2 linked regions of the Rhodoligotrophos defluvii genome follow. The protein of the gene in region 2 interacts with the protein of the main gene of each other region in a pairwise test. Links are inferred from orthologs where the notes say so. Each region holds a gene or a part of one and is shown on either strand. Other genes may lie near its edges.

What was found.
Region 1: the proteins of rpe (region 2) and eno interact in binary tests that used the Escherichia coli proteins (3 or more experiments, as listed by UniProt). The link is inferred for Rhodoligotrophos defluvii from one-to-one orthologs.

Annotation. Positions count from the first base shown.
Region 1 is NZ_SZZM01000007.1:177,685-180,949, reverse strand. What follows is about bases 293-3,241. They hold eno (phosphopyruvate hydratase), read right to left. Parts: upstream 2,432-3,241; coding sequence 1,154-2,431; downstream 293-1,153. Other genes in these bases: E4P09_RS23380 (DUF1835 domain-containing protein), read left to right, coding at 2,659-3,241; E4P09_RS23390 (hypothetical protein), read left to right, coding at 293-1,150. In the rest of the region: more of E4P09_RS23390, read left to right, coding at 287-292; more of E4P09_RS23380, read left to right, coding at 3,242-3,265. UniProt on the Escherichia coli protein: Catalyzes the reversible conversion of 2-phosphoglycerate (2-PG) into phosphoenolpyruvate (PEP). It is essential for the degradation of carbohydrates via glycolysis.
Region 2 is NZ_SZZM01000001.1:830,837-834,022, reverse strand. Bases 166-3,035 are described here. They hold rpe (ribulose-phosphate 3-epimerase), read right to left. Parts: upstream 1,997-3,035; coding sequence 1,334-1,996; downstream 166-1,333. Other genes in these bases: modB (molybdate ABC transporter permease subunit), read left to right, coding at 2,884-3,035; modA (molybdate ABC transporter substrate-binding protein), read left to right, coding at 2,103-2,879; E4P09_RS04000 (heparinase II/III family protein), read right to left, coding at 166-1,294. In the rest of the region: more of E4P09_RS04000, read right to left, coding at 1-165; more of modB, read left to right, coding at 3,036-3,186. UniProt on the Escherichia coli protein: Catalyzes the reversible epimerization of D-ribulose 5-phosphate to D-xylulose 5-phosphate.

The sequences.
Region 1 (3,265 bases), on a different replicon or contig from region 2:
GGCCAGAGGCCCGAGCCCGCTTTATGCAACATAAGGTTGCAATAAAGCGCGACGGTCTCTAACCTGCCGCGGATTTCTGATCGGCAGCGCGGCGGCACTGAGCGCCAATCCCGAAACAGGGTTATCCACAGTGGGTTCGTTCTCAAAGTTCATTGGACGTCTCTTTTGCGGGTTCACCACGTCTGCGGAGATATTGGAACCCCCGTATGAGCCCTCGCCGTCAAATGCACTCACGGCGCGATTTCTAGAAAGCGGCGAGCCGTTTGGCGCGCGAGACGATGGTCATATGCTGGCCGGCATCTCCACGCCCAGCATATCCCTCCACACCTATGGCGGCCCTGACGGCCTCGTGCGCTCGCCTTCACTGGCCAGTCTCTACGATAACCTGCCCGATCTCCGCACCGGCAGCTGGCATTTCAGTCCGAACGAGCCTATGTGGCGTGGTCTGAGCCATGACGCTGTGAGCCTTGGCCGCTCGGGATCGCCCTATGGTTCTGAAGGATACGCGACACTCAGCCAGGCCAGCAGCGGGACCAGCACTCCGGATCCCGCAGGGCGGGTCTCCGGATCGCTCGGCTCCGACCCGATGCTTGACGGAACCAGACGGGGCGGCCAGCCAACGGAATGGATCCACGCCTTGCTTGAGCAGAACAGCGATCTTCGACCGCCTCCCCCGGAGCCTGCTTTCGAAAGCTATTCGCTGCGCACCTCCGATGCCTTGGCCCAAAGCCTCGTGAGGTTCCAGTTTATGATCGACAACGAGCTCGCGAAGCTGAAGACGCTCGCCGGAATGCCGCTGCCTGACGCTGACCGAATGCTCGTGGCCGATCAGTTGGGGGCGCGCGCCGAATGGCTCGTCGAGGGACTGGGTGGATTTCTGCCGGCGCACCCGCCGAAAGGCATCCCGACGGCCGAAGCCATCGACGCCCGGAGACTATGGCTCTTACACCGGCTCGACGATGTTGTTTTCGGCGCGGCGAATGGCGATGGCACCGCCATGGACGGCCTCATCCATCAATTCAAGACAGACTTGAACCACTACGTGAGCGAGACGCCGCGATATCCCGTCGAGCCGGATCCGATCCCTTTCATAGATGACGACGAGCCGCGGCCACACGTCACAGCGCCAGAGCAGGACCGCCTGCTGTGACGGTCACCCCTTGAGCACCGAACGGCCGGCGTAGCTCGCCGCCGTGCCCAGCTGCTGCTCGATGCGCAGGAGCTGGTTGTATTTGGCAAGACGGTCGCTGCGCGCAAGGGAGCCAGTCTTGATCTGCCCGCAATTGGTGGCAACCGCCAGATCGGCGATGGTGCTGTCTTCGGTCTCACCCGACCGGTGCGACATCACGGCCCGGTAGCCCGCCTTGTGCGCCACCTCCACCGCCTCCAGGGTCTCGGTGAGCGTGCCGATCTGGTTGACCTTCACCAGAATGGCGTTGGCGGCTCCCGCTGCGATGCCGTCGCGCAGGCGGGCCGGGTTGGTCACGAACAGGTCATCGCCCACCAGCTGCACCCGCTGGCCAAGCCGTGCCGTCAAGGCCTGCCACCCCTCCCAATCGTCCTCGGCCATGCCGTCTTCGATCGAAATGATGGGGAACCGTGCCACGAGGTCGTTCAGGTAGTCGGCCATGCCGTCGGCATCCAGCACCTTGCCCTCGCCTTCCAGGTGATAGCGGCCGTCCTTGTAGAACTCGGTCGATGCGCAATCGAGCGCCAGGAACACGTCCTCGCCGGCCGTGTAGCCCGCAAGCTCGATGGCCCGCATGATGAAACCCAGAGCCTCGTCGGTCGAGGACAGGTTGGGGGCAAATCCGCCTTCATCCCCTACATTCGTATTGTGACCCGCCGCCTTGAGCTCCTTGCGCAGGGCATGGAACACCTCCGCACCCACCCGCAGCGCTTCCGCGAAGCTTGGGCTGCCGACCGGCATGATCATGAATTCCTGGATATCGATCGGGTTGTCGGCATGTGCCCCGCCGTTGAGGATGTTCATCATCGGCACCGGGAGTGCACGGGCGGAGGTGCCGCCCACATAACGATAGAGCGGCAAGCCGCTGGCATCCGCCGCTGCCTGCGCCACCGCGAGCGACACGCCGAGAATGGCGTTGGCGCCGAGCCGCGACTTGTTGTCTGTCCCGTCCAGCTCGATGAGCGTACGGTCGATATCGACCTGGTCCTCGGCATCGAAATTGGCAATCGCCTCGAAAATCTCGCCATTCACCGCCGCCACCGCCTTGGTCACGCCCTTGCCGCCATAGCGGGTCGCATCCCCATCGCGCAGCTCGACCGCCTCGTGCGCGCCTGTGGACGCGCCCGACGGGACCGCGGCGCGGCCGAAGGAGCCATCCTCAAGAACCACATCAACCTCGACCGTAGGATTTCCACGGCTGTCCAGGATCTCGCGCGCAGTAATGTCGACAATGGCGGTCATAGGGGCTCCACTTCTTGGGAATGGCACGGGCGGTGGTTCTATAACCGGCCACGGCTTGTCGTGGAAGTGGCCACCGCGAAGGCGCTTGGGCGCACCCTGCCCCACGCCTATACACCGACGGCTGTCACGAGTGACCAGCAATTGCCGATTCCGGGGCGACGAGCCCAGGAATCGTCGCATTCTGGGCCCACAGTCGCGCGGCTGGGAGTGACAGTGAGGTATGCTGAATGACATTGATCATCACCAATGGTGACATGGTCGCCGATACGTTGAAGACTGCCGGGCTCTCCACCACGATCGTTCCGTGGCGTGATACCCTGGTCGACGGCCCGGTGCCGCTGACCAGCGATCTTGCGACGCTGGACGAGATCCGCGCGGCCTTCCTCAGCGAAGCGTTCGCCGTACCCCGGCACGAGATCGAGGACGAATTTGCCGCCCGCCGCCAGCAGATCGATGCAATCACCCCCGGCCAGCCGGTCGAGCTGTGGTTCGAGCATGACCTCTATGACCAGCTGCAACTGTTCCAGACGCTGGACGCCTTGAACCGCAACGGCGCCGTGACCAACGTTCACCTGGTGCAGGCCAATGACTATCTCGGCCGCCATGCGCCCGATTCCATCATCCGCTTCGCCGGCGCCAAGCGCACCTTGACCGAGATCGACTTCGAGATCGGAAGCCAGGTGTGGACCGCCTATTGCGCCGCCACGCCCGAGGCGTGGGCCGCGCTGTCCACCGACCCCGATCTGGCGCGTTTTCCGTTCCTGCGCTCGGCCATGATCCGGGCCATCGAAGAGCTGCCCGGCGCCTATGACGGGTTGAGCCGCACCGAACGGC
Region 2 (3,186 bases):
TCTCGTGCGCCGTGAGCTCGCCATAGACCGTTTGTGGGCCGAGCAGCACCGGCCCGCCGAAGATCCGCGCCGTCAGGCCGTTATCGATGATCAGACTGGCCGAGCGGTCGCCCATGCACACGGTGGAGTGCGCCGCCGTGCGTCGCGAAGCAGCCGCCCAGGCGGCATTGCCCGTCTTCGAGGTGCCGCAATTGACCACGATGCGATGCGGCCCATCGCTGAATTCGAAGGCGAGCGGCCCCGACTGCATGGCCGGATTGAGCCCCACCGCCGGGGGGCGGCCAACATCCACCAGCACGGTCGAGCGCCCGAAGGCCAAGCGGGCGTAGCCGGTGTGCCGGGCAAGGGTAATGGGCTTGCCGCGCACGTCGTCCGCATCGATCAGCGCCCGCACCGCACCCGCCATGTGATCGGTGACGCCGTTGAAGGTGGCGATGCCCCCGTCGCCATGCAGCAGGAAGCGCAGGAAGGGCAGCATGCGTTCGACTGCCGCATCGAGTGGTGGCGGTGCGTGCAGCTTGCGGGCGTGGACCGCTTCCCGCAAAGGCAGCAGATCGAGCAGCAATTCCACCGTGGCCGCCGGATTGCGCGAGATGTGACCGCCATCGGGCAGAACCTGCTCCTCAAGCTCCTGCCCCAGTCGGTCCAGCAGCTCGGTGCGCAGCTTCTCGAGCCCGCCGAGCGAGATCGCCGCATAGCCGAGGGCAATGGCGGCATCGAGCCGGCCGCGGTTGGTGGGCGCAAGATGGAGCGCCCGCGCGAGGTGGCTGGCCTGCCGATTGAGACTGCCCAAGAACAGGCGGGCGAAGGCCGGGTCGGCGTTGTGCAGGAGAAACGGCCCGTGCAGGAGCCAGGAGATCAGCCGGCGCGCGGCCACGGACAGGTCGCGGGCCACGGTGGACTTATAGCAGCGGGTGGTGATCCAATCGCTGATGTGAGCCCGCCCCTGGATGCGGGCAAGCTCGGTGTCCGCGGCCTCCAGATGCTTGAGCCAGGAAAAGCCATGGAGCTCGGCCGCAAAATTCGCGGGCAGCTCGAGAAGCGCGAAGATCGAGCGGCTGCCGGCCTCGACCGTGTGACCGGCAAGCGCGAATCGGCCGCGATAAATGGCAGCGGCGAAATCCGGATCGCCCCGCAGCAGCGGACGGGGTGGATGGCTCAAGCTGGCGGCACGGAAGGCGAGGCGCGGGACCAGGCCAGCGGCGCGGTCGATCAGACGGTGGGCGGTGCGCCGCGCCAAGGCGTCCATGAGCTCCGCGGCGGGCGATCCGGCAACGCTTCCCGCGGCGGCCATGGCTAGCAGGCCTCCGCCGGCGCGAAAGACGAGGGCGTGTCAGCCGCGAATGGCTGCAATTTCTGCGGCATAGCGCTGAGGCCCGCCGCCGAAAATGGCTGTGCCGGCCACCAGGACATTCGCGCCGGCTGCAACGCAGCGTGCTGCTGTACTCGGGTTGATACCGCCATCGACTTCCAGATCAATCTCGCGTCCGCTGCGATCGATCATCTCCCGCACCTTCGCCACCTTGCGAAGGGTGCTTTCGATGAAGGACTGTCCGCCGAAGCCGGGATTGACCGTCATGACCAGCACCAGATCGAGGTCGTCCATGAGAGGCTCCACGGCCTCGACAGGCGTCCCCGGATTGAGCGCGAGCCCTGCCTTGCACCCCGCGTGCTTGATCGCCTGGATCGTGCGGTGGGTGTGCGGGCCCGCCTCAACATGGGCGGTTATGATATCCGCTCCAGCTGCGGCGAATGCCTCGATGAAAGGATCGACCGGCGCAATCATCAAGTGCACGTCGAATATCTTATCCGAGCAGGATCTTAACGATTTGATAACGCTGGCGCCGAAAGAGATGTTCGGCACGAAATGCCCGTCCATCACATCGAGATGAATGTGGTCGGCGCCGGCTTTGTCCACTGCGCGGACCTCTTCGCCCAGCTTGTCGAAACGAGCTGCGAGGACGGAAGCGGCGACCTTGATGTTCGGCGTGCTCATGCCACCGCTCTACCAGTCCGGCCAAAACTGAGCAAGGCTGCGTGCCGTTGACTCCGCCGCTATATCCGAGTGAATATTACGGCTTACCTGCGGCAGGGGAGGCTGGATGAGACGGTTTTTCGGCATGTTGCTGACGCTGGCGGGGCTGGCTCTCGCTGGCGCATCTTCAGATGCACGGGCTGACGGCGCAGTGACCGTGTTTGCAGCGGCAAGTCTGACCGATGCCCTGCAGACCTCAGCCGAGGCCTATACGCGCGAAACAGGGCAGCCGCTGCGCTTCTCCTTCGCCTCGTCCTCGACCTTGGCGCGGCAGATCGAGCTTGGCGCCCCGGCGCAGATCTTCGCCTCGGCCGATGAGCAGTGGATGGACTATCTCGCCAAGCGCCAGATGATCGTCGCGGGCAGCCGGACCAGCCCCATCGGCAACAGCCTGGTGCTTGTCGCGCCGGCAGCAAGTGCGCAGCAGCCGGTCGAGCTTTCCTCCGCGCTTGACCTCCCGGCTCTGCTTGGTCCTGAAGGGCGGCTTTCGGTCGGAGACCCCGATCACGTGCCGGCCGGGATCTATGCCAGGCAGGCGCTGACGAAGCTCGGCTTGTGGAGATCCGTGGAGCCGCGGCTCGCGCGTGCCGACAATGTGCGGGCCGCCCTTGCGCTGGTGGAGCGAGGGGAGGCGCCGCTTGGCATCGTCTATGCCACGGATGCGCGGCAATCGGACAAGGTGAAGGTGCTCGCCACCTTTCCCGCCGAGGTCACCCCACCCATCACTTACCCCTTTGCCATCGCGAGCGGACAGGATAGGCCGGAGGTGCGCCAGGCCTTCGCCTTCATCACCGGCCCCAAGGCGCAGGAGATTTACCGGACCTTCGGCTTCAAGGTGAAGTGATCAAATGGGCGTGCTGACCTCAGCGGAAATCGAGGCCCTTCTGCTCAGCCTGAAGATCTCCGTGGTTGCGGTGGCTTGCGCATTGCCGTTCGCAATCGCGGCGGCCCTGGTGCTGGCGCGCTGCCGTTTCCCGGGCAAGACGATCGTGGACGGCATGCTGCACCTGCCGCTGATCCTGCCGCCGGTGGTCATGGGCTACCTCCTTTTAGTCCTGCTCGGGACAAAGGCGCCGCTCGGCGCATGGCTCATGGAAACATTCGGCATCCGTTTCGTGTTCAGCTGGACCGGTGCTGCGCTCGCCGCCGCC